One region of the Virgibacillus ainsalahensis genome, then DNA from elsewhere that is predicted to be linked to it. Evidence: riboswitches for the same ligand, from Rfam matches in the RefSeq annotation. Region 1 holds a riboswitch; each other region holds the start of a gene.
What was found. Region 1 has a riboswitch for S-adenosylmethionine ahead of ACZ427_RS02450 (M42 family metallopeptidase). Riboswitches for the same ligand answer to the same signal wherever they lie in the genome.
Positions count from the first base shown of each region.

Region 2: another riboswitch for S-adenosylmethionine. It lies ahead of ACZ427_RS18070 (OsmC family protein); the one in region 1 lies ahead of ACZ427_RS02450 (M42 family metallopeptidase).
Region 3: another riboswitch for S-adenosylmethionine. It lies ahead of ACZ427_RS05990 (phosphoadenylyl-sulfate reductase); the one in region 1 lies ahead of ACZ427_RS02450 (M42 family metallopeptidase).
Region 4: another riboswitch for S-adenosylmethionine. It lies ahead of metK (methionine adenosyltransferase); the one in region 1 lies ahead of ACZ427_RS02450 (M42 family metallopeptidase).

Region 1 is NZ_AP043943.1:524,289-532,433, forward strand. Features, by position in the region: gene ACZ427_RS02420 (chromate transporter) at 1-386, opposite strand, end outside; gene ACZ427_RS02425 (PadR family transcriptional regulator) at 401-709, opposite strand; gene ACZ427_RS02430 (YrrS family protein) at 1,420-2,139, shown strand; gene ACZ427_RS02435 (biotin/lipoyl-containing protein) at 2,821-3,081, shown strand; gene ACZ427_RS02440 (SRPBCC family protein) at 3,334-3,810, shown strand; gene ACZ427_RS02445 (DUF4256 domain-containing protein) at 4,228-4,797, shown strand; SAM riboswitch class I at 5,154-5,264, shown strand; gene ACZ427_RS02450 (M42 family metallopeptidase) at 5,419-6,483, shown strand; gene ACZ427_RS02455 (glutathione ABC transporter substrate-binding protein) at 6,513-8,141, shown strand.
Region 2 is NZ_AP043943.1:3,633,566-3,641,710, forward strand. Features, by position in the region: gene ACZ427_RS18050 (HAAS signaling domain-containing protein) at 1-530, opposite strand, end outside; gene ACZ427_RS18055 (PadR family transcriptional regulator) at 517-876, opposite strand; gene ACZ427_RS18060 (Msr family ABC-F type ribosomal protection protein) at 1,464-2,918, shown strand; gene ACZ427_RS18065 (ferritin) at 3,972-4,475, opposite strand; gene ACZ427_RS18070 (OsmC family protein) at 4,601-5,059, opposite strand; SAM riboswitch class I at 5,144-5,267, opposite strand; gene ACZ427_RS18075 (DJ-1/PfpI family protein) at 5,465-5,764, shown strand; gene ACZ427_RS18080 (DinB family protein) at 5,898-6,434, shown strand; gene ACZ427_RS18085 (purine-cytosine permease family protein) at 6,477-7,877, opposite strand.
Region 3 is NZ_AP043943.1:1,271,264-1,279,408, reverse strand. Features, by position in the region: gene cysI (assimilatory sulfite reductase (NADPH) hemoprotein subunit) at 1-407, opposite strand, end outside; gene ACZ427_RS05995 (assimilatory sulfite reductase (NADPH) flavoprotein subunit) at 512-2,362, opposite strand; gene ACZ427_RS05990 (phosphoadenylyl-sulfate reductase) at 2,599-3,324, opposite strand; SAM riboswitch class I at 3,448-3,556, opposite strand; gene ACZ427_RS05985 (ectoine synthase) at 3,731-4,117, opposite strand; gene ectB (diaminobutyrate--2-oxoglutarate transaminase) at 4,176-5,450, opposite strand; gene ectA (diaminobutyrate acetyltransferase) at 5,455-5,985, opposite strand; gene ACZ427_RS05970 (CBS domain-containing protein) at 7,043-7,480, opposite strand; rRNA gene rrf (5S ribosomal RNA) at 7,636-7,751, opposite strand; rRNA gene ACZ427_RS05960 (23S ribosomal RNA) at 7,927-8,145, opposite strand, start outside.
Region 4 is NZ_AP043943.1:1,253,708-1,261,852, forward strand. Features, by position in the region: gene ACZ427_RS05895 (ABC transporter substrate-binding protein) at 1-489, opposite strand, end outside; gene pckA (phosphoenolpyruvate carboxykinase (ATP)) at 690-2,276, opposite strand; SAM riboswitch class I at 2,492-2,599, shown strand; gene metK (methionine adenosyltransferase) at 2,788-3,990, shown strand; gene ACZ427_RS05910 (gamma carbonic anhydrase) at 4,038-4,550, opposite strand; gene ACZ427_RS05915 (tetraprenyl-beta-curcumene synthase family protein) at 4,638-5,720, shown strand; gene mnmM (tRNA 5-(aminomethyl)-2-thiouridylate-methyltransferase MnmM) at 5,749-6,315, opposite strand; gene ACZ427_RS05925 (hypothetical protein) at 6,483-7,250, shown strand; gene ACZ427_RS05930 (GntR family transcriptional regulator) at 7,253-7,621, shown strand; gene ACZ427_RS05935 (ABC transporter ATP-binding protein) at 7,618-8,145, shown strand, end outside.

The sequences.
Region 1 (8,145 bases):
ACCACGACAACAGCAACGACTTTTAACCCGTTAATCCATCCAGCCTCTTCTATTCCAAATGTATTTAGAAGGGAGACGAAAATAATAAGTGCGATTACGGAAGGGAGTGTGAAGCCTAGAAAAGATATAATTCCTCCTAATACACCTCCACGCATGACACCAATACCAATTCCCACCTGACTGCTAGCAGGTCCTGGTAAAAATTGACAAAGGGCTACTAAATCTGCATAACTTTTTTCATCCATCCACTTCCGTCTTCGGATATACTCTTCATGAAAGTACCCTAGATGGGCTATCGGTCCACCAAAAGATGTTAGTCCAAGTCTGGTAGAAACGATTAAGATTTCTAACCATGTTTTCAATTTATTGTCTTTCATTTTATTCATATTTAGACCACCCTTTAGTCTTTTATTTCTTTAAATAATTCATAGGCTTTTGCTCGGGCTTGATCAAGGATTTCTTCTCCCTTGCTGGTTGCTGTATAATACTTTCTGATTTTTCCTTCGACGTTTCGCTCTTCTTTTAATAAAAGCCCATCTGCTTCCATACTGTGAAGGATTGGATATAATGTGCCTGCACTGATTTCATATCCGTGTCCCTCCAGTTCTTCATGCATCCAGGCGCCATAGATAGGGTGTTCCTTTGCATGATGCAAAATGTGTATTTGGATAAACCCTAAGAAGAGCTTCCTTAAAATTCTGTCTTCCAGCTTAATCCACTCCTTTCTGTTATAGAAAACCAATATCGGAAATCGATATTGTGAATCGATATTAATTAAGTTACCATATTCTATTTTGCTATTCAATGACTTTAACTAAACAACAAAGATTTTTACATTCAATTAATAAAGGAAAATGGGACGCAGGGACAGGTTCCTTGTCCCAGAGGGTTAGGGTTCAAGATTGATCGATTAGACTCATGCTCTTATGCAATAAAAAGAAGCAACTACCCTGCATTCGGGGTATTTGCTTCTCTTTGTTCCAGTTTCTACTCGTGCATCTACATAATAAAAGGAAAAATCACCTCTCTAAACCAAGGGGAGAAGTGGGACGATGAACCTGTCCCCTCGTCCCCCGATTGTTTTAAAAATATTACCAGTTTATTAAATGTATTTAACAAGGGAAGGTATAGCTTAAGTTGTTTCCAAAAATGAGGTATGCTATATTCGTAACTTAAATCATTTAGAGGTATGAGATTCTATCTCGGCAAATAAGAGCGTAAAGTATAAAACCTTTCGATCAACATAAATGAAGACGGACGCTTATTGTCAGGCGTGGCGATAAGCTAAGTTTTCTAAGTTGCGCGGTAGAGTTTGAAATATATGTTATTTGGGGATGGACAGTTATAGGTCCTCGATGTATTTTTAATAAGCGTACCCGTAACTTGAAAGTCTTTGAGGGTTTTAGAAAGGAGATTCATATGAAATTTCGATCTACCATGCGCAAGAAGAGAAAAAAACAAAATATTGTTCTTAATTCCCTTATCGGTATTGTTATGGCTCTCATATTAATTGTTGGAGGCAGCATGATATTTAGTGGTAGCAATGCCGCAACGGAAAATCAGGACAGCGCCACTGATGAAGGTGAATCAAATGATCCGGATAGTAACATTGAAATCACTGAGGATGAAGATGCTGATCAAAAGTCTGAAACGGTAAGCGCTGATCAGGATGAGCGCGAAGCCCAACAAGATGAGCGTGAGGATCAGCAAGCTGAAGAATCGCGTGAAAATCAGCAAGAGCAAGAAAAACGCGAGGATCAAGAAGACCGTGACTCCCAGCAGAATGAGAACGAGAGTGACGATCAAAAGGGGCAAGAAGAAAATGAATCTCAGCAGGAAGAGAATGAAGCTAATTCAGACGAAATTGGTGAACCCATTGGCACTTCTCAGACGGGATCGCATACTTCCAGTTATGTAGAAGGTTCAGTAGACTGGAATGAAAAAGTAAAAGCTATTCAAATGGCGACAGGCCTGGATGATAGCATGATTCTCTGGCATCTGGGAAATGGTGGAGGTCCGCAAAAATCAGTCGGAAAAGTTAGTCCTGAAGGTGAACAAGGCTGGATGTATGTAGTAAATCTTCAGTGGGTTGATCAAGAGGGATGGAAAGTGACGAGTGTTAAAAAACAAAGCCGATAAAAGAAAAGGGTCTCTGGAATATCGTTTGTTTAAAAGAAATAGAAATAAAGTTAGGAGCCGTATCGTTTATGATACGGCTTATTTTCGTCCTATAATGGATAATCATATCAAAAATAGAATAATTTAATCTAAATTATATATTGTTTCGATTGATAAAAAGACTTATAATTGCAAATATACAGTAAATAAGAAATTGGAAGGTAATTGTTGACAAAGGTACAACTGCAATGGCCCTCCGAATGTTAGGGTAGAACGATTGTATTGAACGAAAAACATCCAGCATTACAAAATGGTTTAAAAAGTTAATTTAACCGAGAACGTTCACAACTTTGAATCAGAATGTAGGAACATGTTAAAAGGTTAGACCAATACGCTAGCACAGGGAATGCCATATGAAGCATTCTGAACAGCGTTTGCTTTAATTCAAAAAATGACCAGGTATTTCAGACTCACGGGTGAGATCATATTTTAATAGCGATTTAGTTAAGAATGGATGATTTACATGTATCTTGAAATTTACCTGTCTTTATCTACATGAAGAATTTTTAGATCTGCATGGTACAAGACAAAAAAGTTATAAACTGTTCGAAACTGGATGAAAGATTTATGGATAAACAGACAAATGATAAAATATTCTTACTTATGGGAATTTAATTTATTAATAAAGGGGATGAATCTAAGATGAAATATGAAGTATTCCCAAGACGCTGGGGTTACGGACAAATTATTACAAGCCCTGTTAAAGGAAGTGTGGAACGTATCATGGTCGAAGCAGGAGAAAGAGTTCGTGAACAGCAATTGTTAGTAATGATTCGAGTAGAACGGGGAAATGTAAAGCAAATTCTGGCTGGGGTAAGCGGAATAGTCGAGACACTAACGGTGAATGTTGGTGACAAAGTAGTCCATGGCGATGTTCTCTTTTTTATAAAGGAAGATTTATAAGTGGGACAAGGGGACAGGTACCTTGTCCCAGGGGGGATGATTGGGTCGCCTGTCCCCACTTGAGGCTGGAATTTTGCTTAAGCTCAGAATTTTTTTCACTGGAAGGGAAAATCCCGAGGGTAATGAACTCTATTTACATTCAGAATATATCATCTTTCTGCTTTTGCAATTATAATTTGTTTGGGCAACCAGAATAAATGGTGAATAGCAAGACTTCAAGAATATAAAATAAGGAGATAAGGAGGATGAAATATGAATGAATATGGAACACTACATGAGTCAAATGGTCGTTATGCTTTAAGATTTGAACGCTTTTTCCCTTATCGTCCAGAAGATGTTTTTCGGGTCATTACGAATCCCAGTTACTTTTCTCAATGGTATCCTTTCGCGACAGGTGAGATGGATCTCAAATCTGGTGGTAAGATTGCTTTCGATGACTGTGAAGGGTCGACATATGAAGGCATCATAACTGAATTTAAAAGCCCCCATACCTTTGCGTTTCGTGAAATTGATGATTTGCTACAAATTTCACTACTAGAAGATGATGAAGGAAGCCAAATGGTCTTCACCCATACTTTCGACGACAAGGAAATGGTAATGTATGTTGCTGCTGGATGGCACAGATGTCTGGATGCACTTGGCCAGATAGTCAACGGGCATCCAGTTGAATGGAAAGATAACGCAGCTGAGTTAAGGGAATTCTATAAGGAAGCATTTGATTCCAATTAATTTCGTATTATGGAAAAAAGCACCGATACTTACAGATGTAAGATAAGCATTCACTTTAATCAATTTTTTTCAAAACGAATGCTTTTAATTGGCCGTAAAACACGGGTTTGTAAGGTGTTTTAAATTAAACTTATTCAAAACCAACATGTGTTGTAAGTTTAAAATAAAGTCGTACCATTTTTAAAAAGATGCGAAGCTTTACCCCTTTGGATGTGTTTTGTGCAAAGGGGCTTTTTATGGTTAAAATAAAATGTGGTGGTATACGATAAATGATACCATTGGAGGAATGAATTTATTTAATCATATAATTTTTACTGTAAGCTGAAGGCACACAATTATTGAAACGATTTGTTATAAAACAAGTATTTATATATACTTAAACCATTATGAATAAAAACAATAAGGGGGAAAACGAACGTGACAGAGAGCAATAAAAAGGAATTGTCACCAGAACAACGTGAAGAATTACTCAGCACATTGAAAGCCCGTTTTGAGGAAAACATGAACCGCCATAAAGACCTTGATTGGGCTAAAGTCGAAGCAAAGCTGGATGCGAATACTGAAAAACTGTGGTCGCTCAATGAAATGGAAAGAACTGACGGTGAACCGGATGTTATTGGTCATGATAAAAGTGAGGATGAATACGTTTTTTATGATTGTTCAGCGGAAAGTCCTAAAGGCCGCAGAAGTGTTTGTTACGACCGTGAAGGGCTGGAAGCAAGGAAAAAACATAAACCAGAAAATACCGCGATTGATATGGCAACTGCCATGGGCATTGAACTTTTAACGGAAGAACAATATCGAGCCTTGCAGAAACTTGGAAATTTCGATATGAAAACGTCGAGTTGGGTGCAGACCCCTTCTGATATTAGAGAACTCGGTGGAGCCCTTTTTTGTGATTATCGCTACGGACACGTCTTCGTGTATCACAACGGTGCCTCCTCTTACTATGGCGCCAGAGGATTCCGCGGCTCATTAAGAGTCTAGGGGGACGCGGGGACAGGTCCCTCGTCCCAGGGTGGGCCTTTTTTGGTAGTTAAGAGTATAAAACTTCCTTACTGCATAAGTGCGGGCTAATGTTTACGCCATAAAGGCTTGGCGAAAATCCAAGTTTTCTAAAATATGGATTTCTTGATTGCTCATACTTATTTCTCGATAGATTCTCTTTTCATTCATTTTTTTCAAGGTCATACTCGCGCGTATGAAAAAATAATAAGATGTAATCTTCTTTCACTCTAGACCAACGAATGAAAAATGGGACAATGAACCTGTCCCTGCGTCCCAGCAAGATTTGACAATATTTAGGAAAGCGTGTATTCTCTATAATATTAATAATACTTTTTCTCTTATCGTGAGCGGTGGAGGGGCCGGCCCTGTGAATCCGCGGCAACCTTCGAACATTTTCGTTTGAAAGGTGCCAATTCCTGCAAAGTACATGCTTTGACAGATGAGAGAACATGAAGGCTACTGTGAATGTATATGTACGTCTTTCTGTTCTCTTACAGAAAGGCGTTTTTCTTATTTTTAACGGGAGGAGTGACCGATTAATTCAGCTAAAGGGGCGACATTCCAGTGGGAAGCACTACATACGAACAAGGAGTTTTTTGAATGGATGAGTTATTAAAACAGTTAAGTCAATTAAATGGACCGTGTGGTTATGAACAAAATGTAACTTATTTCATCGAGGATTATGTGAAAGGAAAGGCGAATCATGTTCAGGTAGATGCAATAGGAAATGTCATTGCAAGAAAAAAAGGGACAAAGCCTGGGCCTGTGACCTTACTGACAGCGCATATGGATGAAATTGGATTTATTGTAAAAAAGATAGAAGCTAATGGGTTGCTTCGTTTCGAGAAACTTGGCGGGCACGATGATCGCATTTTGCTTGCACAGCAGGTAAAAGTTCTTGGCGCCAACAAAGAAATAGATGGGGTTATCGGGACGCTTTCTGCTCATTATGTGAAATTTGACGACCCTAACAAGGTTCGCCCCCATTCTCAGCTTTACATTGATATTGGTGTTCGCTCAAAACAAGAAGCCATTGAGTTGGGGATTGAGATTGGGACACCTATTACATGGGCTACAAAGAGCAAGCTGATTGGTAATGAGGACAATCAAATGATGGTGGGAAAAGCGCTTGATGATCGTGCAGGCTGTTCGATTCTTCTTACGGTGTTAAATGAAATTCAGGATCAGGAATTTGCAGGAGAACTTGTTTTCTTATTTACGGTCCAAGAAGAAGTAGGATTAAGAGGGGCAGAGACAGCAATGAAACGATTGGAAGACGTAGATGCTGCCATTGCTATCGATACGACGGCAGTGAGTGATACCCCTGAGGAAACGATGGACCAGAGCTTACAGTTAGGTGCTGGAACAGGGATTAAGGTCATGGACTTTAGCTTAATTGTTCAGAAAACAATGAAAGATATATTGAAAAAGACAGCAGAAGAAGCAAACATCGTCTATCAATTAGAGGTTTTCCCAGGGATTGGTACGGATGGCGGTGCTGTCGCTTTAGCTAATCAAGGCATCCCTACCGGCGTTCTATCCATCCCTTCCCGTTATGCACACTCACCTGTTGAGGTTGTTAGTATGGCGGATGTGGAAGCAACAAAGGAGCTGATAAAGGCATTTATTTTAGATTTGGATGACAACACAATTTTCACTTTTTAAAAATACATACAATAAGGGGAAAGACTATCATGAAAACATTTGAAAAAACATTTTCAGCATTCATTTTTACATTGCTGCTAGGCGCTTTTCTGACTGCATGTGCGAGTGAGCCTGGTGAGAATGCAGATTCTTCTAATGGGGGAAGTGGCGAAACACAAGGGGAAGCGGCAAATGAAGATGGAGAGAAAGGCGGCGATTTAGTTATTGCGACACAATCCGATGCTGTCTCCTTGGACCCTCCCGCTTCGAATGATACGCCATCCGCGGATGTGTTAATCAATATTTTCGAAACATTGGTAACACAGGATGAGAATATGGAGCTGCAGCCCGGTCTTGCGACAAGCTGGGAGCAGGTCGATGACACAACATGGGAGTTTGAACTTCGTGAAGGGGTGACATTCCACGACGAATCAGCCTTCGACGCAGAAGTGGTAAAAGCAAATATCGATCGTATCCTTGATCCGGAACTTGGCTCTCCAGTTGCATTCATGTATGACATGATCACAAATGTGGAGGTAGTCGATGCGTATACCGTACGAATGGAAACGGAATTTCCTTTCGCACCGCTTCCCGCACATCTTGCACATCCAGGTGGGCAAATGGTCTCCAAGGAACAAATTGAAGCAGATTATGCTGCGATGGAAAACGGGGACGAACCAGGAAGTGTGATTAATGAAAACCCACAAGGTACGGGGCCATTTACATTTGAAAACTGGGAACCCGGTCAATCGATTAAATTAGTCAGAAATGAAGATTACTGGGGAGAAAATGCTTTACTAGATTCCGTCACATTTAAGGTGGTACCGGAAGACTTAACACGGATTGCTGAGCTCAGATCAGGCGATTCCCACATTACAAATCCGCTGAGTCCATCTGATGTTGCGCAAATCGAGAGCACGGATGGTGTGTCTGTACAGCGGCAGGAAAGCTCTTCTTTATCCTATATCGGATTTAATACAGAAAAAGAGCCATTCGATGATAAACGTGTACGCCAGGCAATTTCGATGGCAATTGATAAAGAACAAATCATTGAAGGGATTTACGATGGGGTAGGAATTCCAGCGAAAGGTCCACTGGCGCCAGGGATATTTGGTTATGATGAAGATTTATCTGGGCTGGAATATAATGTAGAAGAAGCAAAGGAGTTATTAGCCGAAGCTGGGTATGAAGATGGCTTCTCCACAACCATTTGGACGAATGATGACAGGCAGCGTATTGATACAGCGACCAATGTACAAGCACAGCTTGCCGAAATTGGAATTGATGTAGAGGTCGAGACGCTTGAATGGGGCGCCATGCTGGATAAGACGGCCAATGGGGAACATGAAATGACTGTATTCGGATGGACCACCGTGACTGGTGATGCTGATAATGGCTTGTACCCATTATTCCATTCCGACAATCATGGTACTGCAGGTAACCGGACCTTTATTGCAGATGAGGAGCTGGATACGTATTTGGAGGACGCACGTCAAACTGCAGATTCCGATGAACGATTGGAATTATATAGCCAGGCACAGGAAAGATTAGTCGAACTTGCGCCAAAGGTTTACATCCATCACCAGGAATATCTGGTCGGTGTACGGGATGAAGTAAAAGGACTCTCGCAGCTCCCAACACAATTGCTTGAGCTGAAAGATGTTTATATTGAGGAGTAGCGGG
Region 2 (8,145 bases), 750 kb from region 1:
CTTCGTTTAATCTGCCGTTTTGGGTCAGGGACTGGTGCCAGTTTTGATGGCTTCCATCCTTTATCCAGTTCCAGTTTTTCCAGCTTACCTTCACTGAAATGTTCTGCCAGGATAAACCCAAGTGTGGTCCAACCGAATACCATTGGAATGATGGAAGTAAAAAAGGAAACAATGTAATTCACAAAATAATCAAGAATGTTTATTGGATTTAAAATCACCTGGATAACGAAAACAAGGGTAAATATTGCAACTGTTGAAATCAAAGCTATCTTCAGAACCAGTATATACCAATCGTACAATTCCGGACCGATTATATACTTTTTTGTACCCCGGTATTTCCGTGCTAACTTCCTCGGGTGGCCAAGTTCCAGCAATACTTCCTCTACATCTTTCTCCGTAACATCCCTGCTTTGGACACGCTCATAAAGCATATCTTCTATCAAACCATGAAGTTCGTCTGCAACATCTTTTCGCTGTGTTTCCGGCAGTCTTTTGGTGACTGCATAAAGATACCGGTCAATCATTTCCATATTTTCCCCTTCCCTCCATCATTAGATTATCCATACTTGTTACAATACTCTGCCATTCATCATGTAATAGATCTAAAACTTCTTTTCCAGTATCACTTAATAGGTAATATTTCCTTGGACGTGACTCATTTGTATTCCACTTGCTTTCCAGAAGCCCTTGCTTTTCCAGCCTTCTCAGCAGCGGGTATAATGTTCCGGGTTCCACCTGTACGCCCTTCTCTTTTAATGTAGTAACAAGGGAGTACCCATATTGAGGTTCATGAAGCTGACTCAGAGCCCCAATTGTAATGGTTCCACGTCTCAGTTCCTGCATCAGTTTATCTATATGTTCATGTGCGTCGCTCATCTCATCAACTCCTGAGATTATCATACTGTATGACGCACACTATTGTAAATGATAAATTATTATTGGACCTACTTTATGGTTCAATACTTTTGATACCATGTCCAGGTCATATAACCTTGACTTTTCTTAAAGTAGAATTTATAATTCATCATGTATTTCAAACAAATCTAAAAGGAGGATTATTAAAAAATGACACATGCTATGAGACTACGTTTCCCAGCTTTGAGCCAGTAATTGAATAGGGTCAAAGGCTCTGTTTGTGTAACAGAGTGAATGGGATTAGTCTGTCCTTTTTTAATAATCTTCATTTTAAATATAAGTAATGTGAAGAAAGGCGGATTCCTCTGTCTTTTTTTAATTTTTCTAAAAAAGGTTTTTGTGGTAAGCTTTACCAAGAAACCGGACATAATCTCTTTACTCTCCAATCACAGGCATTCCGTCTGTGATTTTTTATTTTCTTGAAGAAATTGAAGTGGGAGGAAAATACGATGCAATTCTTATTATTTTTTTGATGCGGGCTTGAAGTAGAAGCCCGTATCGATCCTGGCTATCGATACGAAATAACCAAATTTCGGGAGGTAGCAAAGATGGAACAAATATGTTTTGAATTAGAAAATGTTGAAGTTAACTATTTAGATAAAAAGGTATTAGAAATTGAACGTTTAGCAGTACATCAATTTGACCGTATCGGTATCGTTGGAAAAAATGGAGCAGGGAAAAGTACGCTATTAAAGCTACTTGCAGGTACGGTTCAACCGTCACATGGAAAAGTGAGTCGTCACGTGGATTTCGGTTATTTTGAACAAGTGGAGGCGCCAAAAGCCCGTGAGGCTGATCCTGAGTTACTGGGAAAATTGCATGTCTCAGACGATGCGGATGGATTAAGTGGTGGTGAGCAAACAAGACTGAAGCTTGCACAATTGTTTACACACTACTACGAAGCTTTATTCATTGATGAACCGACTACACACCTGGATCAGAGTGGTATATCGTTTTTATGTGATGAACTGATGTATTACTATGGTGCACTGCTGCTTATCAGTCATGATCGCGCTGTGCTGGATGAACTTGTTACAACAATTTGGGAAGTGGACGGGGGAAAAGTAAACGTATATACCGGAAATTACAGTGAATACATGGCCCAGAAGCAATTGGAGGTTCAGCAGCAAAACCAGGAACATGAACAATATTTGAAAGAAAAGAGCCGACTGGAAAAAGCGGCGCAAGAAAAGATGAAAAAAGCGGATAAAATAGCTAAGTCTTCTTCGATGTCGAAAAAAGAATCGAAAACAAAAGCAAATCGTATGTTTGAGACGAAATCGAAAGGCACGAGCCAAAAAGCGATACAGCGTGCGGCAAAAGCAGTTGAACATCGAATGGAGAAACTGGAGGAAGTTGAAGCTGTAAAAGAAGAAAGATCCATTGTGTTTCACCAGTCAAAAGCATTGGAATTGCATAACAAATTTCCAATTATGGCAGACAGACTAACACTGTGTGTCAAGGGAAAAGTGTTATTGGATGATGTAAGTTTCCAAATGCCGTTGGGTAAAAAAATAGCGATTAACGGCAGCAACGGCAGTGGGAAAAGTACGTTGTTCCATCATATTGTGAACAACGGGTCCGGCTTAAGCCTTTCACCAAAAGCAAAGATAGGTTACTTCCGTCAAATGAGCTATCAATTTACCAGTGATGAAACGGTGCTGCAATTTGTGAAAAACCGCTCTGCATATGATGAAGGATTTCTGCGAAGTGTTTTGCATTCCATGATGTTTGTCGGAACAGATATACAAAAAAGCGTGAAGTCATTAAGTGGTGGAGAAGCAACCCGTCTACAACTTTGCAAACTTTTCTTAGGGGAATATAACATTTTACTGTTAGACGAACCGACTAATTTCTTAGACATCCGTGCTATTGAAGCACTGGAACGCTTTATCACTTCCTATAAAGGAACCATTCTGTTTGTATCACATGATAAAAAATTTATAGAAAATGTAGCAGATCTGCAATTTCAAATCGCTAATAAAAAGATGTTGCAAATGTAAATGAACAAGTTAAATAGCATACCAAATCGCATAGTGATTGGTATGCTATTTTTCGTTGATATACAATCATTATGACAGCTCTCCTTCGTTCGGTCGTTCATTCACCTGATAAGTGCCCGAAAGCCGGCTCTTTCTCCTCGTTCAGTCGTTCATCCCCCTGATGAGTGCCCGAATGACAGCTTTTCTTCTTCGTTCAGTCGTTCATCCCCCTGATAAGTGCCCGAAAGCCGGTTCTTCCTCTTCGTTCAGTCGTTCATCCCCATGATGAGTGCCCGAATGACGGCCCTTTCTCTTCGTTCGGTTGTTCATCCTCTTGATGAGTGCCCGAATGACAGCTTTTCATCTTCGTTCAGTCGTTCATCCCCATGATGAGTGACCGAATGACAGCTCTTTTTCTTCGTTCAGTCGTTCATCCCCTTGATGAGTGCCCGAATGCCAGCTCTTCTTCTTCGTTCTGTCGTTCATCCCCATGATGAGTGACCGAATGACAGCTCTTTTTCTTCGTTCAGTCGTTCATCCCCATGATGAGTGCCCGAATGACAGCTTTTCATCTTCGTTCAGTCGTTCATCCCCTTGATGAGTGCCCGAATGTCGGTTCTTTTTCTTCGTTCGGTTGTTCATCCTCTTGATGAGTGCCCGAATGACAGCTTTTCATCTTCGTTCAGTCGTTCATCCCCATGATAAGTGCCCGAATGTCGGTTCTTTTTCTTCGTTCGGTTGTTCATCCTCTTGATAAGTGCCCGAATGACAGCTTTTCTTCTTCGTTCAGTCGTTCATCCCCCTGATGAGTGCCCGAATGACAGCTTTTCATCTTCGTTCTGTCGTTCATCCCCCTGATGAGTGCCCGAATGACAGCTCTTCTTCTTCGTTCAGTCGTTCATCCCCATGATGAGTGACCGAATGACAGCTTTTCTTCTTCGTTCAGTCGTTCATCCCCCCGATGAGTCCCGATTCCTGGAGAATGTTAATTGAATCAATAACCATAGGTATTTTTACAGATCAATAGAAAACTGCACCCGGATTTGGAGTGCAGTTTTCTATTGATCTATCCAATTAATCTTCTTCGTCAAACTCCCGCTTGGCAAGCTGCTGTTCATAGATAAACAGTGCATTATTATCATCTTTGATACGCTCCATATAGTCAATATGCGTTTCAAACATGGACTCTTCTTCAACCTGTTCATCCAGGAACCATCTGACAAAGGATAATGTCATATGTTCCTTCTCATCCATTGCAATATCTGATATTTCATAGAATGATTTTGTTACTTCTCTTTCCTGTTCTCGGCCTTTTTTGAACGTATCCAGAACGGAACCATAATCATTTTTCGGTGCAGGAAGTGCTTTAAACTTCGCATGAATCCCACGATCGTTCAAGTAATTGTAAATTTTCATGCCGTGGTAACGCTCTTCCTTCGCCTGCTGGATAAAGAAATTAGCAAAACCATCATAGCTGTTCGTTTCACAGTAGGATGCCATCGCCATGTACTCATGGGATGCTGCAAACTCGTTGTTCATTTGGTTAATTAATGCTTCTTGTAACTTATTTGACAACATAGAAATCATCCTCCTTTGTGAGTTAATTATAACACTATTCGTGGTTACATAATAAAGAAAGATGCATTCTGTTTTATTCAATAGATTGAGATCATCTGCTTTTCATGAATCGGCGCGCTCTTTGTTTATTTTTGCCCAACCGGATTCTCGATCACTACCCCTCCAGATACAACTTCTACTGTGTTGGCGATGGTATCACCGACAGGGCAGTGTTTTTCGATGAATGCAACAAACTCATTCACTTTCTCCTCGGGTGCATCTGTCTCGATGTGGTAGGTATAGCGGATGGTGGAAAAGCCCGGGCGGACATCACTTTTGCCAAGGAATCCGTCAAGATCTATGTCACCTTCCAGCTCCACGGAAAATGCGTTCAGATTGATATCGAATTTTTCCGCATAGGTACGGGCGACAATGGACTGGCATGCGCCGAGTCCGGAAAGTAGCACCTCCACTGGATTCATGCCTTTGTCGGTTCCACCAAGATTTGCCGGCTCATCAATGGTCAGTTTGTGGCCCCTTGCTTCTGTCTCCACCAATACATTTTCTTTGAGTGTTGCATTTGCCTTAACTGTTTGTACAGCCATTTATAATCCGCTCCTTTATTATTATTTACACAAAAGCCCTTCTCCATGAAGGGGAAGGGCGGTAATCTTAGACATCACGTCCCCTTCCCATCTTCGGAATGCATTCATTCCTCTGAAATTGGCACCGTGTTTTAAAAGGGGAAAATCCCTTCTAAGACCGGTTGCCGAGAGCTCATCGGGTCAGTCCCTCCCTCTCTCTGGATAAGAAGTAGCTATTTATGTAATTGTCATTAATCTTATCAGAATTAGTAGAATAGTCAAGCGATTTTTGCATGAAATTTATTTCAGTGTAATAGCAGAGTTGTTAAATAAGCAGGAATGTGGTCAATAGCGTAGAAATAGTTATATACATAGGAGGAGTAGCAATGCAGGAGTTTTAAATCAAAGGGAAAGATAAAAGATTGGATGATGAAACATAAAACGATTGAATATATCTGTTCCGTCTGCACCGGAGCGTACATATTAGGTGAAACTGGATTATTAGATGGAAAGAAAGCTACTACCCACCACTCAGCGTTGAAAATTGTACAAGAAAAGTATCCTCATATTCGCGTTTTATCCGATAGTAAAGTTGTGCATGATGGTAACTTCATTTCTTCCGGCGGGGTCTCTTCAGGAATTAATATGGCACTCTACCTTGTAGAGCAAATAATGGGGAAAGCAACTGCTGAGAGAACAGCTAAAACGATTGAATTTGTGCAATAAATATTTTCATGAACGGGGCAGGTAATTGCGGAATAAGGCATTGAATTGTAAGTCGTAGATAAACAGATTTCACAAGGAGAACGAAATATCCATTATAGGTTTAGAAGGTGAATATCCCTTGAAAAGTGAGCAGATGCAATTTTATTTTCAGCTGGTAGAAGACCAACGTAATGATTTTTTTCGGTACATAGATGAAAAGGTGGAGGACGCATGGGAACGTCCACTAACGGATAAATGGTCGATTGGCGAGACAGTCTATCATCTCGTGCTTATGGTAAGGTTAGTGCGAAGGGTTTCCATTTTTTATCTTCCAGTGATGCAGCCTTATGCACATCTACGCAAGAAACGTCCGTATCAAACAAAGAGTCATAATATTTATGAGGAATACAAGCAAACGAAGAAACGACCAATGAAAGCGCCTTTTCTGTTAATACCGCCAAATAATCTGAGTCAGAAATACCACTTCACAGAGGTTTGGCAGCTGCTCAACACCGAAACAGCCAAATTGAAGGAAAAAGTTGCTGCTATCGATGAACGTGTGGCCGGCCAAATTCGCTATCCCGACCCGATTGCCCACTACCCAAACGTCATTCAAAGCATTCACTTAGTAGCAATCCATGAACAACACCATTTCGATTTAGCAGTAAAATATGATCAGAATCAAAAATAATAAAAACAAAACCCTCTACTCACACGAGTAGAGGGTTTATTTTTATGCGATATAATCTTGTTTGTGAACATCAGGGTTTTCTTTTATGATATAGAATTTACCTTTTGTTGTAATTGCAAGGACTACGGTAAGAATCGCTGCAAGTATTGCTGCAAAGAATGCGGCAGTACTTTGCAGGAACGTACCCATATAGCCTAATGCAGCAATTGTTCCTAAACCACTGGCTATCAATAATGATGCAACACCAACAGGGTTCCACTTATGCAGGTTTTCCTGTTTGGCTTCATAATAGCCTGGGCCAATCTTAAGAATTCGCTTGACGATGACCGCATCTGTTACTAGAATAGCAGCCCATGTCATCAAAAAGACCCCTTGGAATGTCATTGCCATTTCCAGATGATTCACGATGCCACCAAGCATTAAGACAATCGCAGAGATACCTGTAATAACTACCCAGAAACGTCTGCCCGGTGTAAATTTAAAGATGTTTTCAAAAAAGGAAGACAGGGAAAGAGAACCACTGTAGATGTTGGTAATATTGATTCTTACCTGTGTGATCATTGTAAATAAAACACCCCAGATACCTAGCAGTAGTACGATGTATACACCAGGATTCGGTTCTCCCAGGCGAACACCAAACCAGATACCAAGACCTCCCATCACACCAAAACAGAAGATTTGCGGAATAAAGCCAATGGCAAAGATGCCAAATTTCGTATCTTTCGGTTTAAGAAAACGGGCATAATCAGAAGCGAGCAACGGTGTCAGTCCCATGATCCCGTGCTGCATCCCGATACAAAGCAATAGCGCTGTACCACCTACTTGAACCCCTTCTGGCATATAGGTCCAGAAGCTACCTTCATAGAGGGAAGGTGTCATTGAGGCCATTACGATTGCTGCAATTAAAAAAACGCCGAACAAAGGCAGCGACCATTTTTGCAGTTTATCCAATTGCTTGATCCCAAACCAGTTTAACGGAATGACGAGTGATCCAAAGAAAATAATTAACGCCCATTGTGGGATAACTGGGAAGAATTCGTGGACGGCAGTGACTAATATCATGCCTTCCAGCGCACAATACATAATAAAATTCGTGGCATAGATAAATGAGGTTAGAGACGCTCCAATATAGCCAAATCCGCCACCACGGGATAGTAAGTTTACGTTCATCCCCGATTTTGCAGATAGATATGCAATAAATGTTCCCAATATGCCGGCAACAACAATTGCGTATATAGCTGATATAATTGCGTTAATTGCACCAAACTGTAGTGCCATTACACTACCCATTTGGAAGTAGAAAATTGCCGTTGCAATTCCGAACGTAATATTGGTAATACTTAGCCATCCCATATTTCTCTTGTCACGCGGCACCCTGTCGAGTGAATAGTCATCCCCTGACGCTTCATTGTTTGTGTGACCTGTAGTCTGATTAGATGCCATGAATATCAACTCCTTATCTTGTATAGTTTTTCACATGAAAGCGCAACTTTTTTAATATATCAATAAGAGCAAAAATATACAAATGCCGATATGGCGCTTTTTTTGGCGAATAAACTAAATAAATGGCTATATCTACTCAATACTGCGTCCATCTTAATAATGATACATAATACTGACAATTCTCGTTATTTAGGCAAAGATTTTTATGAAGATTGTTGTTGCTTAAACCGCAGCCTGATACACTTCGCGGACCTCGAGGGGGGGGCGA
Region 3 (8,145 bases), 750 kb from region 1:
TGGTTAATCTCCTGCATTGTTTTCTTCAGGTTCCACTTCAGAATTCCATGAAACTGAAACGCCTGCCTTGTTGTTAACTTCAGTGTTCCATTTGCATATTTTTGGGCAAGATCATCCATAACCAGCCATTGGTCAGGTGTAGCTACACCCCCGGGCGCGCGTACTCGTATCATGAATTGGTAAGCTGGTTCAAGTTTTTTTTGCCGCCGTTCATTACGCAGATCTCTGTCATCCTGCTGATAGCTTCCGTGAAACTTTAACAACTTTGTATCATCTTCGGAAATTGCTGCAGTAATTCGATCCTGGAGCCCTTCTTTAATCGTACCGCGCAAATAATTGCTATCTGTCTTTATCTGTTCCAAAACATCAAGTGGACCATCTTGCTGGGGGAATTTATTTTCTGTCATTATTAATCTCCTTTCACATTTCTTTAAAGCCCATATATGTCAAAAAATTGCCTGATGAAAGAGTTGAATTCATTCTCCCGTTGTTGCAATTAAAATTGATTGTTTTAATACACGTCACGCTGATATCGTTTTTGCTCCCGCATTTCCTTTAAATATTCTTCTGCTTTTTCCGTACTCATTTCTCCCTCTTGTTCAAGGATTTTCAATAGTGTATGTTCGACATCTTTTGCCATTCTTTTCTCATCACCGCAGACATAAACAATTGCTCCTTCTGTTAACCATTGATAAAGCTCTTTGCTGTTTTCTTGCATCCGGTGCTGTACATACACTTTTTCAGCAGTATCGCGGGAAAATGCGACATCCATCTTTGTCAAAATACCTTCCTTAAGCCATTGCTGCCATTCCACCTGATAAAGAAAATCTGTGGAAAAATACTGATCGCCAAAGAACAACCAGGTCTTCCCGCTTACACCTGTCTCCTCACGTTCTTCGAGAAATGATCTAAAAGGTGCTACACCCGTCCCGGGGCCGACCATTATTACTGGAGTGTTGGCATCAGAAGGAAATTTGAAATTAGGGTTGCGATGAATATAAACTGGCAACTCCCGACCGGGTTCTACTCGTAATGCACATTGCCCAGAGCAGACACCTGTTCTGTCCCGACCATGGGCGTGATAAGCAACCGTCCCTATGGTAAGATGCACTTCATCCGGATTTGCCTTATGACTACTCGTTATCGAATACAGACGTGCAGGAATCTTTCTTAATATCTGGATGAATTCACCAGGATTCACTGCACTTAACGCAAAATCCTTTACCAAATCAAGTAAATCCCGACCTTCGATATAAGCCTTCCGTTCCTCCTCCTGCCCCGGTTCCAGAAGTTTACGTAAACTGTCATTTTGAAAGAGATCAGCAGCTTTTTGCAACAATGGTTTTGTAAGATTAGTAATTTCAAAGTTCGAAAGCAGCGCATTGCGAAGGGAGCGCACATCCCCCTTCTTATTTATCGACACAGACTCTTCGGGGTCCCAATTCATTATCTCAATGAGTTGATCTACCAGTTGGGGATCATTTTCAGGAAAGATACCCAGGCTGTCTCCAGGTTCATAATCAAAGTTGGAACCTTCCAGGGATAGTTCAAGATGACGAGTTTCTTTATTCGAACCAGTATCATTCAAATTCAAATTTTCCAACACTTCAGCCTTAAAGGGATTTGTACGTGAATAGACTGGCTGATCTTGCAGAAGCGATCCGTTCTCTAAATTTCCTGTCAGAAAGGATTCACCTGAAGGATTACTTTCCTGCTGTTCGTGCAATGCCTCTAGAACTCCATTCATCCATTCAGCAGCATCTTCGTCAAAATCCACATCACAATCTACTCGCGGATAAAGGCGTTCACCTCCCAATTCCTCGAAACGTTTATCGAAATCTTTGCCGGTCTGGCAGAAAAATTCATAGGACTGATCCCCTAGAGAAAGTACCGAAAATCTGACATCATCAAGTTTTGGAGCTTTCCTGCCATAAAGCGTTTCGTAAAACGACAACGCATTATCCGGCGGTTCTCCTTCTCCATGCGTAGCTGTCACTATCAGCAAATCCTGGACTTTTTTTAAATTTTTAGGTTTGAAGTCATCCAGTGCAGAAATTGTTACCTTTGTATTCTTCTCTTCCAGTTTCTGAACCATATCCTCTGCAACTGCTTGTGCATTACCGGTTTCGGATCCAAAAAGTATCGTTACTTCCCGGGTAGCCAACTGAGAATCACTTTGAAGAGAAGTTGAAGTATTCGGGATGTCAACAGAACTTGCCGCTAGCGGAGCTTCTTGCGTCTGAGGGACTGAGAGATATCCGCTCAGCCAAATTCTTTGTGCCTCTGATAGTGTTGGTAGAAGTCGATTTAAGTTCTCTGTTTGTTCCTGGTTAAAAGGACTATTCGTTACTTGTAACTGCAAAGATATTCACCCCACTATATTTTTTAATTTTGATTTGAATTACAATCATCCAAACCGTTTCCTTTTAAGATTATTTATACAGATTAAACATTGTCGCTCTAACATGGAACTCGTCAAAAACCAATGTGTTAATGGGCGACATTTATATCATTATATTTGATCAAAACTTTGTATTTCCAGTTGTTTAGTCGGATTAAGGGCGTACATGCTTCTCCTTTGCATAGAAAAGAGCGTGATTATTTCCCGGTAGTATGAAGACCGCACTCCGTTTTATTTAACCCTTCCCATCTCCCGGACCGGGAATCCCCAGCATCCGTTACAGGGGAAGTACATGGTATACAGCCAATACTTGGATAATTATGATCGTGTAACTCATTGTATGGTAAGTTATTGTCTTTTATATAGTCCCATACGTCGTCCCAGGTCCAATGGATTAATGGGCAGACTTTAATGGACTTGAACCGTTCATCTTTATTTACAAAATCAGTTTTACTCCGTGTTGGGGACTGCTCTCTTCGTAGACCGGAAATCCAGCCAGGTGCATCCTTTAATGCATCTTCAAGCGGCTTTATTTTCCGTATAAAACAACATTGATCCGGCTGTCGTTTCCACAGTGCAGATCCATATTGGTCAGCTTGCTCTTCCAACGTTAAATCCGGTTTCTTTAATTCAATACGCAGATCTGGATACTTTTCCTTTACCTCGTCGATAAGATCATAAGTTTCCTGGAAGTGAATTTCTGTATCAAGAAAGACGATTTTCGCATTCTTTTTCACTCTTGATATTAAATCAATTAGTACCATTCCTTCCGCCCCAAAACTGCAGGCATACACAACAGAATCCCCAAACGAGTCATAAGCCCATTCCAGAATATCAGTGGCTCCTTTCATATCATCTTCCGGATTCCAATCCTTAAATGGATCACCGGGAAAATTACTGTAGGTGACCGGAGAATTATTCATACTTCATCCCTCCATGAGAAGTTTTCACTTTCAATTTTATTAGATGAAATAAATATACAGGTGGTAATATCCCCCTCTATTTTCCAATAAGAAGAGAGGGAATTGATTTCAGTGTCAACTGTCTTCCTATCTTCGAGAAAAAATAATCATCTGCAGGGGTTAGCACAGTGCTTATTTGAGACCTGTTGCCAAGGGATAATAGGGACCTCCCCTCCGCCTCTCTAGATAAGAAAAATTTAATTACAAGTAAGATTATAGGATTAATTGTTATTGTATAGTGTGCTAATCAAAAAGTCAATAACTATTTTTAAAAAAAGAAAAATTAATTTTAATTGTGTAATAATTTGAGTTATATAATAGAAAAAGAACCAGCCACTAAGTGGCTGGTTCTTTAACATCATTTATTTTATTCAGTCAATAAAGGATAATATCCTTCTTCATTATGAGTTTCTGTTCCGACAAGTGGCGGATTAAACACACAAACCATACGAAGCTGTGTTTTAGCATGAACTTTATGTTTATCATGATCGTTTAGAAGGTAAAGTGTACCAGGTCTTAAATCATGCATTTTACCATTTTCCACTTCTTCAATCTGTCCTTCTCCTTCAATAACATATACTGCTTCAATATGATTTTTATACCAGAAATAATTTTCTGTGCCAGCAGCAATAACTGTATCGTTCATGCTGAAACCAACACCATCTTTATTCAGGATGAAACGGCGGCTCTTCCAGTTTCCATCAGCTGTTTCATCTTTAGTTCCTTCTATTTCATCAAGATATTTTACGATCATTACGTATTCCCCTTTTCCTGTTTAAATTTCGTTTGTTGTTGTATTTGGTGCTATATAATTAAGCAAGCGCTCGCTTAATACTCTCATCTAAAATTCCTAAACCTTTTTCAAGTCCTTCTTTATCGATAATTAATGGTGGAAGGAACTTAACAACTTCATCTTTTGGACCGGAAGTTTCCACAATTAAGCCACGCTTAAATGCTTCTGCACAAATTTCTTGAGCAACGCCATCTTTTCCAATAGCAATTCCCTGCATTAATCCTCTTCCACGTGCTTCTGCATTTAGCTCAGGGTATTTTTCAATAAGAACTTTAATCGTATCACTTAGTAAAGTTGCTTTTTCCCGAATTGCTTTACCAAAATCATCTGTTTCCCAATTATTTAATGCTTCTGTCGCTGTAATAAATGCCAGGTTGTTTCCACGGAATGTCCCGTTATGTTCTCCAGGACCCCATTGGTCATACTCCGGTTTGATTAATGTGATTGCCATTGGCAGGCCAACACCGCCAATTGATTTTGAAAGACAGACAACATCCGGGTTAATTCCTGCAGGCTCAAAACTAAAGAAAGTTCCGGTACGGCCATTCCCCGCTTGTACATCATCAATGATGAGAAGTATGTCCCAACGCTTGCAAATGCTTTCTATTTTTTTCAGCCATTCCATTCTTGCTGCATTAATGCCGCCTTCACCCTGAACGGTTTCCAAAATGATTGCAGCAGGCAATGCAACGCCACTTCCACTATCTTCCAGAAAACGCTCCAAGTATGCAATGGAATCCTGATCTTCCACATATTTATCGAATGGCATGGACACGCTGTGGTGTAACGGCACTCCTGCACCATGTCGTTTAAATGAATTACCCGTTACAGAGAGTGAACCGATTGTCATACCATGGAAGGCATTTGTAAAGCTGATTATTGAATCACGGCCTGTTACTTTTCTGGCAATTTTCAATGCACTTTCAACGGTGTTTGTGCCAGTTGGCCCTGGAAACATAATCTTATAATCAAGATCACGCGGTTTAAGAATGACTTCTTTGAAACGTTCAAGAAATTCTTTTCTTGGGATTGTTCCCATATCCAGGCTGTGAATAATCCCGTCATTTTTAATGTATTCAATCATTTTTTCCTGCATGGCATCATTATTATGACCATAATTCAATGTTCCTGCCCCTGCAAAGAAATCAATATATTCCTTACCATCTGTATCCCACAGCTTATATCCTTTGGCCTTTTCAAAAATAGTCGGCCAACCTCTGCTGTAGCTTCTCACTTCTGATTCTATTTCTTCAAATGTTTTCATTTTCGTATCGTTCATTATTGCCGTTGTCATCATATCATTCCTTTAATATTTTATTATCTTCCAGTATTGGTCCAATCTTGAACAATGGTTCATCTTCATGGCCCTCAGTAGGAAAATCATCAGATGAATAATACTCCACTACTTCATAATTTGTGTCCAGCTTTTTAGCAAGACCTTTGAACAAATTCTGTGATGGTGTATTCGATGGCGAGACAGTTGCTTCCACATAGGTAACATCCTTAGAAGATTCGCGATTCAACAGCTGAAACAACATCCTTGTTCCTAGCCCTTTTCCCCGTCCTGCTTCATGTACAGCTACCTGCCAGATGAATAAAGTATTTGGCTTATCCGGATAAACAAACCCGGAAATGAAACCGATTATTTTCTCATCCTCTACAGCAACTACTGATGTATCAGAAAACATATCACACCACATGATATAACTGTACGAAGAATTAAGGTCCAGAACGCCTGTATGTTGAATCAGTTCCCAAACAGCTGCCCCATCATTCTTATCCGGCTTACGAAAATGAAGACCTGTATTTATTTCGATTGTTTGAGTCATTTCACTAATTCCACTTTTATTAATGCTCTCACCTCCGAATCACATTTAAAATTAACTACTCTATTATGTTAAAGGCAAGGAATGATTTCGTCAAAACGATTTAAATACGATATAGCTTGATTAAACGTGATTAGCTGTGTTTTATTCCCAATACGTATCAAAGCCTATAAATAACTAGCAAATAATTAGAATTCAATAGAATATTACTTGTTTCATGAAAATATGAAATAATAATGCGATAAAACCAAACGCATCCAAACCATCAAATTTTTTTGGTAATAGATTAATGGTGTTATTTTTTCCAAAAGGGATAAAATAGTGGCAGAAACATATAGGCTTTTGTCTTTACAAAAAACATTAGGAGGGCTTACCTATGAAGAAAAAAACAACCCGTAATAATTAAAATAACGCAGACAACGTTGAATTTGCTAATGAATTTCTGGATGACATTAATGAGGTTCAAGGTAATAACCGAAGCAACAACAGGAACAATATCGCAATAACAACAACAAAAGATAAGTGAAAAGAAACCTATATGCTACTAAATTTAAGATACAGGTTCTTTTTTTATGAATATAATCGCTTACAGAAAATTTCTGTAATGAAAAAAGAAACACATAGCCTTTTAAAAAGGATTTATAAATATCACGTCACCATTCTATAAGAAGTTATCAAATATTAAAATGGATCTATTACATAATGGAAGGAAAATTGGTGAAGTAATTCTTCCAATGTGCTCAGAAACCCTGGTCCATCCGTTACGTGGTTAACGGAGATATTAGCCTCTCAGAATATAATTATAAAAAAGGGATGATATTATCAGGAACATTTATCTCGCTAAACGTGGTGAGAAAGGTACATACAAAGCAATTTATACGGGTGTAAGTGAAGTTGAATTACATTTACTTCAATAAATAAAGGGGTTTCCCCAGATGACCTGAAGAAACCCCTTTTGCAGATAGTAAAGTAATCTTGTTACTGCGTAAGTGCAGTTAAAAAACACTGTTTAGACTTAGCAATAAGCCAAACTTTTCAAGAATGGGAGTGCAAATACAAATTACTTTTGAGGCGCTGAAGGTGTGGAAATATCAGATAACGCCTGTTCAGCCTCATTATCAAATTGATTATCTACAGCCAAATCACCTAAAGCAACCATACCGACAATTTGCCCATTTTCCACTACAGGTAATCGACGAATTTGTTGGTCTGCCATTAATTGTGCTGCCTGATGAATGTCCATATCAGGTGTACCTTGTACAACCTGCTGAGCTGTCATCACCTGAGATATTGGTGTTTGTGCAGCCTCACCCTGCGCTGTGGATCGAAGTGTAATATCACGATCGGTTATGATACCCGTTATTTGCCCATTATTATTAACAACTGGAATGGCTCCGATGTTATTTTGACTCATAACCGTTGCTGCTTCCTGAATAGACTGTGACTCATTTACGGTAAATACATTTGATGTCATAAGATTTCGTAATTGCTGTGTCATATAAAAACCTCCCCTTCAACCAATATTCTGGTTCAAATGGCGCATATTATGAGAGGGAAATTTTTCATGTTTTTAAATGAAATTGATGAGAGAGCCCTTATTTCTATTATAAAAAAAGCTAAGATACGAAGATGTATCTTAGCTTTTTTATGTGTGCCTGGCGGCGTCCTACTCTTGCAGGGACAATGTCCCAACTACCATCGGCGCTGGAGAGCTTAACTTCTGTGTTCGGCATGGGAACAGGTGTGACCTCTCCGCTCTTGCTACCAGGCCTACAGGATGTAGGTCGTTCGGTGTTGTTCACAGGACGTGAACGTTTTTAACCGAATCTCCTTACATAATCCTTCTAACAAGGACAAGATATATTATATGCATTTTCAAATGAAATTTTTTTATTATACCCTGAAAACTAAATAAGAGTTAAAACAACGTACATCGTAAAGAAGTTAGTTAAGTCCTCGATCGATTAGTATTCGTCAGCTGCACATGTCACCATGCTTCCACCTCGAACCTATCAACCTCATCGTCTCTGAGGGATCTTACTCACTCGAAGTGATGGGAAGTCTCATCTTGAGGGGGGCTTCATGCTTAGATGCTTTCAGCACTTATCCTTGCCACACGTAGCTACCCAGCCATGCTCCTGGCGGAACAACTGGTACACCAGC
Region 4 (8,145 bases), 730 kb from region 1:
TTCTAAATCACCATGTGGGTCAATATCATGCTTTTTCAATACAAATTCACCAACCATCTGTGGCATACCACCTACACGCTGCCCTAAAAAAGAGCTATCTCTAAGGTTTTCCCATGCGAAGTCAGGCTGAGGTTCTTTTGCTACAAGAAATGTACCATCTGTTTGAGTTAATTGTGCAAAATTAATCGCATAGTCTTTGGAATCCTGTGCATACACATAGATGGAAGTCTCTGACCCAACCAGCGCAATATCAGCACCGTCAGACAATAAAGCAGTCATTGTCGTGTCGCCGCCCCATGTTGTTTGCAAATCAACATCCAATCCTTCTTCTTCAAAGAATCCCTTTTCCAGTGCTACATACTGCGGGGCATAAAAAAGGGAGCGAGTCACTTCAGCTAGACTGATTGAGGTTTTACTATCGGTATTACATGCAGAAAGAAAAAGGAGTATCAGACAGGAAAATACAGTAAATACTTTTATTTTTTTCATATCATTCCACCCTTTCATTTAAATAGTGATATGTCATCCCAGTTTATGCTTATTTAAAAAAATGTGTGAATGCCCAGTGTGGGCTTTTGGTAACTTTTTATATTTGCTTAGCTGCAAAAAAAGCCGACCTCCACAATGGGAGGTCGGCTTCGTTCTTCGATATAAATTAATTCCTTTTGGGATGAGGAATATATAATTGGTTATGCTTTATAAACAGGTCCTGCCTGCTTTATTTCATTACTAGCTTTAGAGAACTTCTTAAAATTCTCATGAAACTTCATTGCCAATGATTTTGCTGCAGAGTCATAAGCATTTTTGTCTTTCCACGTGTTTTTTGGAACTAATACTTCATCAGGGACACCTGGGACATAGGTTGGTATTTCCAACCCAAAAATTTCATCTTGCGTTGTTTCAGCTGAATTTAGTTCTCCTTCTAATGCGGAATGAATCATTGCTCGTGTATACGATAGTTTCATACGCTTACCTACACCATATGAACCACCAGTCCAGCCGGTGTTTACCAAAAAGACATTGGAATTATGTTGATCAATCTTCTCTCCGAGCATTTCTGCATAAGCGGATGGTGCCAATGGCAGAAACGGTGATCCGAAGCAGGCTGAGAAAGTTGCCTGAGGCTCTGTGATACCACGTTCAGTACCAGCAAGTTTGCTCGTATATCCACTCAGAAAATGATACATTGCTTGTTCTTTTGTCAATTTGCTTATTGGTGGCAGTGTTCCTGACGCATCCGCTGTAAGAAAAATGATTGTGTTTGGGTGCCCAGCGACACTAGGTGAAAGAATATTATCGATATTTTCTAAGGGATATGCTGCTCGTGTATTTTCCGTTAAAGATGTGTTATCATAATCCGGCATCCTCGTTTGTTCATCAAGAACAACATTCTCCAAGACAGAGCCAAACCGGATGGCATTAAAAATCTGTGGTTCTTTTTCTTGGGAAAGGCTTATGCATTTCGCATAGCATCCACCCTCAATATTAAAGACACCATTTGGACTCCATCCATGTTCATCATCACCAATCAACCGGCGGTATGGATCAGCGGATAATGTTGTTTTACCTGTACCGGATAATCCGAAGAATAAAGCAACATCACCTTCTTGACCGACATTAGCAGAACAGTGCATGGATAAAATATCCTGCCGGGGAAGTAGATAGTTCATGATAGAAAAAATGGATTTCTTTATTTCTCCGGCGTATTCCGTTCCTCCGATTAACACAACCCTCTTTTTGAAGGAAATTATAATAAATGTTTCTGAATTTGTACCATCTTCAGCAGGATCCGCTTTAAAATTTGGCGCAGAGATGACAGTGAATTCAGATTGATGGGATTTGAGTTCCTCCTCTGTCGGTGTAATAAATAATTGACGGGAGAATAGATTATGCCATGCAAATTCATTGATGACTTGAATAGGCAGGCGGTATTTTTCATCTGCACCGGCGAATCCCTTAAATTGATACAACTCATCTTTAGTTTTTAAATAGGTAATCATTTTTTCATACAGCTTGTTAAATGAATCTTCATCAATTTCCTGGTTAACAGTACCCCAATCAATATATTCATTACAAACATCATCTCTCACAATGAATTTATCCTTTGGTGAACGCCCTGTATAGGCTCCTGTTGTGGAAACAACTGCACCCGTTGCCGTCAGTACCCCTTCATCATGGGAAAGAATCTTCTCAACTAATTGAGGCACGGATAAATTAGCTTGCAGATTATGGTGGGAATAAATATCCTTTAAACATGGTCTTTCTACCATTTTCATATGAATACCTGCCTTTTTAATAAATTTTAATTTAATTATACTCATTTATGATAGACATGAAATTGTTGAATCTGATTATTAGTATAACACATTAAAATGAATAGTCCATACTAATAAAAAGATTTATTGATAAAATTTTATGTATTCACTAATATAATGTTAAATTAGTTGACACAGAGCGCGTGTTTCGGTAAGCTGAATTTCGAACGGATACTCTCTTATTCAGAGTTGGTGGAGGGACAGCCCCGATGAAGCCCAGCAACCATCACATCATGTGAAAAGGTGCTTACCTGTTGCAAGGATATCTCCTTGAACAATAAGAGTGAAAGGCCATGAACTCCTTTCCTCATGACTGCAGGAAGGGCTTTTTTACTTTAATAAGGATTTTAAGTATAAGAAACCCTAGGCTGTCGCCAATGATTGACGACAAGTCAAGTATTACTTTGGATAATATCGAAATAAAAATGGAAATAGAGTACCGTAATTAACTATCAGGGGAGGATTTAGCCATATGGCTGCCAATCGTCGTTTATTTACATCAGAATCAGTAACAGAAGGACATCCGGATAAAATCTCTGACCAAATATCAGATGCTATTTTGGATGAACTTTTAAAAAAGGATCCATTTGCACGTGTAGCTTGTGAAACAACTGTAACTACAGGGCTAGTATTGGTTTCTGGAGAAATTTCTACAAATACATATGTGGATATCCCGGCAATTGTCCGTCAAACCATTAAAGAAATTGGGTACACTCGTGCGAAATTCGGCTTTGACGCACAAACATGTGCTGTATTAACAGCAATCGATGAACAATCTGCTGATATCGCCGGCGGAGTGGATACAGCATTGGAAGCGCGCCAAGGAAAAATGACAGATGAGGAAATTGATGCTATCGGAGCAGGGGATCAGGGATTAATGTTCGGTTTCGCCTGTGATGAAACGGAAGAATTAATGCCGCTTCCTATTTCCTTAGCACATAAATTAGCGAAACGGCTATCTGAGGTACGTAAGGAAAAGATTCTCGACTATCTGCGTCCAGATGGGAAGACCCAAGTCACTGTGGAATATGATGAGAATGATCAACCGGTCAAAGTGGATACTATTGTTATTTCCACCCAGCATCATCAGGATGTGACAACAGAACAAATTGAAAAAGACATTATTGAACATGTGATTAGACCAGTTGTTCCTGATGAGCTGTTGGATGGTACTACAAAATACTTCATTAACCCGACAGGCCGTTTTGTGATTGGAGGTCCTCAAGGCGATGCAGGATTAACCGGACGTAAAATTATTGTTGATACTTATGGTGGTTATGCTCGTCACGGTGGGGGTGCATTCAGTGGGAAAGATTCTACGAAAGTGGATCGTTCTGCTGCGTATGCTGCACGCTATGTGGCTAAAAATATTGTCGCGGCAGGACTGGCAAAAACATGTGAAGTGCAGCTTGCCTATGCAATCGGGGTTGCAGAACCGGTGTCCATTGCGGTCAATACATTTGGTACAGGAATTGTAAGCGAGGAAGAATTAGTAGGAGCAATTCGTAAATTATTTGATTTGCGTCCTGCAGGAATTATCCGCATGCTTGATCTCCAAAAACCAATTTTTAGAAAAACGGCTGCGTATGGTCATTTTGGAAGAACGGATGTTTCACTCCCATGGGAGAAGACGGACAAGGTGGATGAATTAAAAGCCCTTATTGAAAATAAATAAAATAAAAACGGACAATGCAGCACTCCGCATGTATTGTCCGTTTTGTATTATAAATCCGTGTTTTTTTTATAATACTCTCCTTTTTCCACATAAGAACTTCTTACCCGTTCCATTTCTGCAAAATCTTCTTCCGTCAATTCACGGACGACCTTTGCCGGCCTGCCCATGACCATTGTATTTGCTGGGATTTTTTTACCTGGTGGCACAAGGCTTCCTGCCCCCACAAAGGCATTCTCCCCGATTTCAGCGCCATCCAGTATAAGGGATCCCATCCCTATGAGCGCATTTTTTCGTATAACCGCAGAGTGTAAGGTCACCTGATGACCGATTGTCACATCATCTTCAATTAATAATGTACGATCAGGACTTTGGTGAAGCATGGAAAGATCCTGAATATTCACCCGTTTGCCGATGCGGGTTGGTGCTACATCCCCTCGGATGATTGTTTTAAACCACACGCTTGATTTTTCACCAATGGATACGTCACCGATTACCAGGGCATCTTTTGCGATAAATACTGATTCATGGATAGAAGGTTCTGTATTTTTATAAGCATGCATATTTGATTCCTCCTGCAAAGTATGATGATATAGGTATAGTATAACAAAAAAGATGAAAACTTTCGTAATATAGATGGAGGTGTTGAATTGACAAGCAGTATACCAACTTCGGCATTCACCTTAATGCTAACAGTATATCGGAAAGTTTTTCCTGAGGTCGAGAAAGAATTATCCTACTGGAAAAGCCGTGCTGAACAAATACCAAATGAGGAATTACGGTCGCAAGCACTTGCAAGTATCGAGGCAAAACGGTTTCATTGTCAGGGTGGTGGTGTTTATGCATTACTTGCAGGAGATAAGTGGAGGGAAGCAATCCAGTTTATAACAGCTTATCAGACAATCAGTGACTACCTGGATAACTTGTGTGATCGCAGTACATCGATGGACCCAAAAGATTTTAAGCTTCTGCATCAAGCGATGAGAGATGCATTGACACCAGATAATAACCTGAAAAATTATTATGAGTTACGAGAAGATCAGAATGATGGAAGATATTTAACCGAGCTTGTCCAGACTTGCCACAAGACAATAAGAAATCTGGATTGCTATAATGTCTTGAAAGCATACTTACGAAATCTGGAAGGGCTGTATAGTGATTTACAAATACATAAACATGTCACTGTTGATCAGCGAATCCCACGATTAACGATGTGGCATGAACAGCACAAAGAACAAGCACCTAACCTAAGCTGGTATGAATTTTCTGCTGCTTGCGGGTCGACACTTGGTATTTATTGTCTCGTATCTTATGCGTTAGGTGGAAAGATGACGGAAAAACTGGCCGAAAAATTTTATAAAGGCTATTTTCCATTTATGCAGGGGTTACATATATTATTGGATTACTATATTGATCAGTATGAAGATCTGGAGGAGACGGATTTAAACTTCTGCAACTATTACGCAGATCAGAAAGAGTTAAAAGAACGTTTCATCTATTTTATAGAACAAACGAAGAAGTGTGTACAGGCATTACCTGACCAGAGGTTTCATCAAATGGTTCAGATGGGACTTGTTGGTTTATATCTGGGTGATCCAAAAGTGAAAGAACTGGCAGGTGCAACCGATATGAAAAAAGCGCTGTTAAAAGCGAGCGGACCAACTTCGATTTTTTTTCATTGGAACTCGAAAACATATTATAAGTTGATTGAAATCCGGAAACAAAAGGCTTAAAAAAACCTCGTTCCATAAATTTCAATCATTATTTCTTTTGGATTGCTAATATAAACGGCGGGTCATTTCTTTGGTTAATAAACCCATACTGTAATACATTATATTTCTTCTGTTCGAGATGCAGTACATGTTTTAACAGGGCATCTTTCTCCTGTTTACCGCCCTCATGCCCATAATATACGACGAGTACAATCAAACCTTCTTTTTTAAGGTGACTCAAGATTGTGTCGATGGCGATGATTGTTGATTCGCCCTTAGTGACAACAGACTTATCACTCCTCGGTAAATATCCGAGATTGAATATTGCGCCCCCGATTGTGTTAATTTTATCTTTTGGTAAATATTCTGCAAGATTCTCGTGACTATCATGAGTTAGCGACACATTCGTACGATTATGATCGATTAATATCTGTTTCGTGGTTGTAATGGCCTGTCGCTGAATATCAAAAGCGAATACATGCCCATTGTTACCGACAAGGTCGCTTAAGAATAAAGTGTCGTTTCCATTTCCACAGGTCGCATCAATTACAGTTTCTCCTTTTTGAATCGTTTCTTCTAATAGGTAATGCGCATAGTTTAGGATTCCTTTAAGCATCGTGCATCCACATTCTTTCATTTAGTATTTTTTATACATACTTATTTTATCACAACATTCATTAATCAAAAAAGGTTGGATATTTTTATAAAGCTGTACCTTATTGCAACCTCCCTTGTTCTAGTGTACTATATAACTATCACACTAGAACAAGGGAGGTTATTGTTATGAATCCTGCTTTTAAATCGTTATACAGGAAAGAATGGAAAATAATGAGAGGCATTTTTATCGGTCCATTTGTTGTCACAATTCTTATCATATCTATCAGTAATTTAACGAATGTCCAAGACATCATAAATTTACTTTTAAGCATTATGGCTTTTGGATTTGTTATTTTACCATTAGCGGTATTATTCAGTCTGAATACAGAGGCAATTCAATTGGAATTATTTCTCCATAACCCTCAATCTATCCATCAACTACTTTTCGTGAAATTTTTGAATGGGGTCATTTTTGCTTTCAGTTATTTATTTATCTTATCGTTCTTTGTTATAGGCATAAATATGGTCTGGGAAGTTTATTCGATCAATTGGTTTCTGCTTTTCATTCTACTGTTGTTTACAAGTACGCAGATGATAATGATTTCTATCTTTCCAACAATTGTAATTCTTTTATTCTGGACATTACATCAACTGTGGCGCACCCATCTGCGAGGATTAAGTATTATTGCAGTATTTGTTTTATTAATTCTCAGTTTCCAGCTAATGAGTTTATTTTGGAATTCGGCACTCTATGATCTATTAACAAAATGGGGATCGTTTTCACTACCGTTTGATTCTTATCAAGTAAGTGAATTAACGGTTACCTCCGGCTTATTTCATTTTAGCGGCTTAGAAGGTACGGTGTTTCTGGGTACGTATGTATTTTATGGAATCTTCACAGCCGTATTATATCTGGTATCTGCTTACATGCTTGATCGTAAAGTGGAGGTATAATAATGGGAATTGATTTTGATGCAAATAAACCGATATACCAACAGTTGATTAACCGAATTTCCAGTGAGATTATTCGCGGCGACAGAAAGCCCGAGGAAAAACTAACTTCAGTTCGGGAATATGCACTGGAGGCGGGGGTGAATGCAAATACGGTCAGCCGGGTTTACCGAGAACTGGAAAATATGGAGATTGTTGAAACGAGGCGGGGACAAGGGACGTTTGTAACAAAAGACCGGGAAAGGTTGCGTACTCTGCGAGAGGATATGAAGGCAGCATTTATTGAGCAATTTATCCGTGATATGCAGGATATGGGCTATAGTCTGGATGAAATGATCCGTGGTATTGAAATGGAAGGAGGAGACGATAAGTGATTCAACTGGAAAATGTAACGAAGAAATACCTCAACCATAAAGCGATTGATCAATGCTCGACCAAACTTAAATCAGGCAAAATAATTGGTGTGATTGGGGAAAACGGAAGTGGGAAGACAACATTTTTAAAATTACTTGCTGGACTTCTCAGACCTACCACTGGAAAAGTGCTGATTGATTCCAAGCAGGTGAACAGACAGATCAGTAATAAATTAGCTTACCTGACAGATTCTGATTATTTTTATCCGTATTTTACGATTGAAGAACTCATACATTTTTATCAAAATCAATTTGCTGATTTTGATAAAGACAAAGCCCATGAAATTGCCTCTTTCATGAAAATAGATCTAAAAAGGAAAATGAAGTATTTATCAAAAGGGAATAGGAGTCGGGTGAAGCTTATCGTAACACTTGCACGAAAAGCACCATATGTTGTATTGGATGAACCGTTTTCCGGGCTTGACCCACTGGTTCGAAAAGCATTGATTAATGGGATTATTAAATTTGCGGATATGGAACAGCAA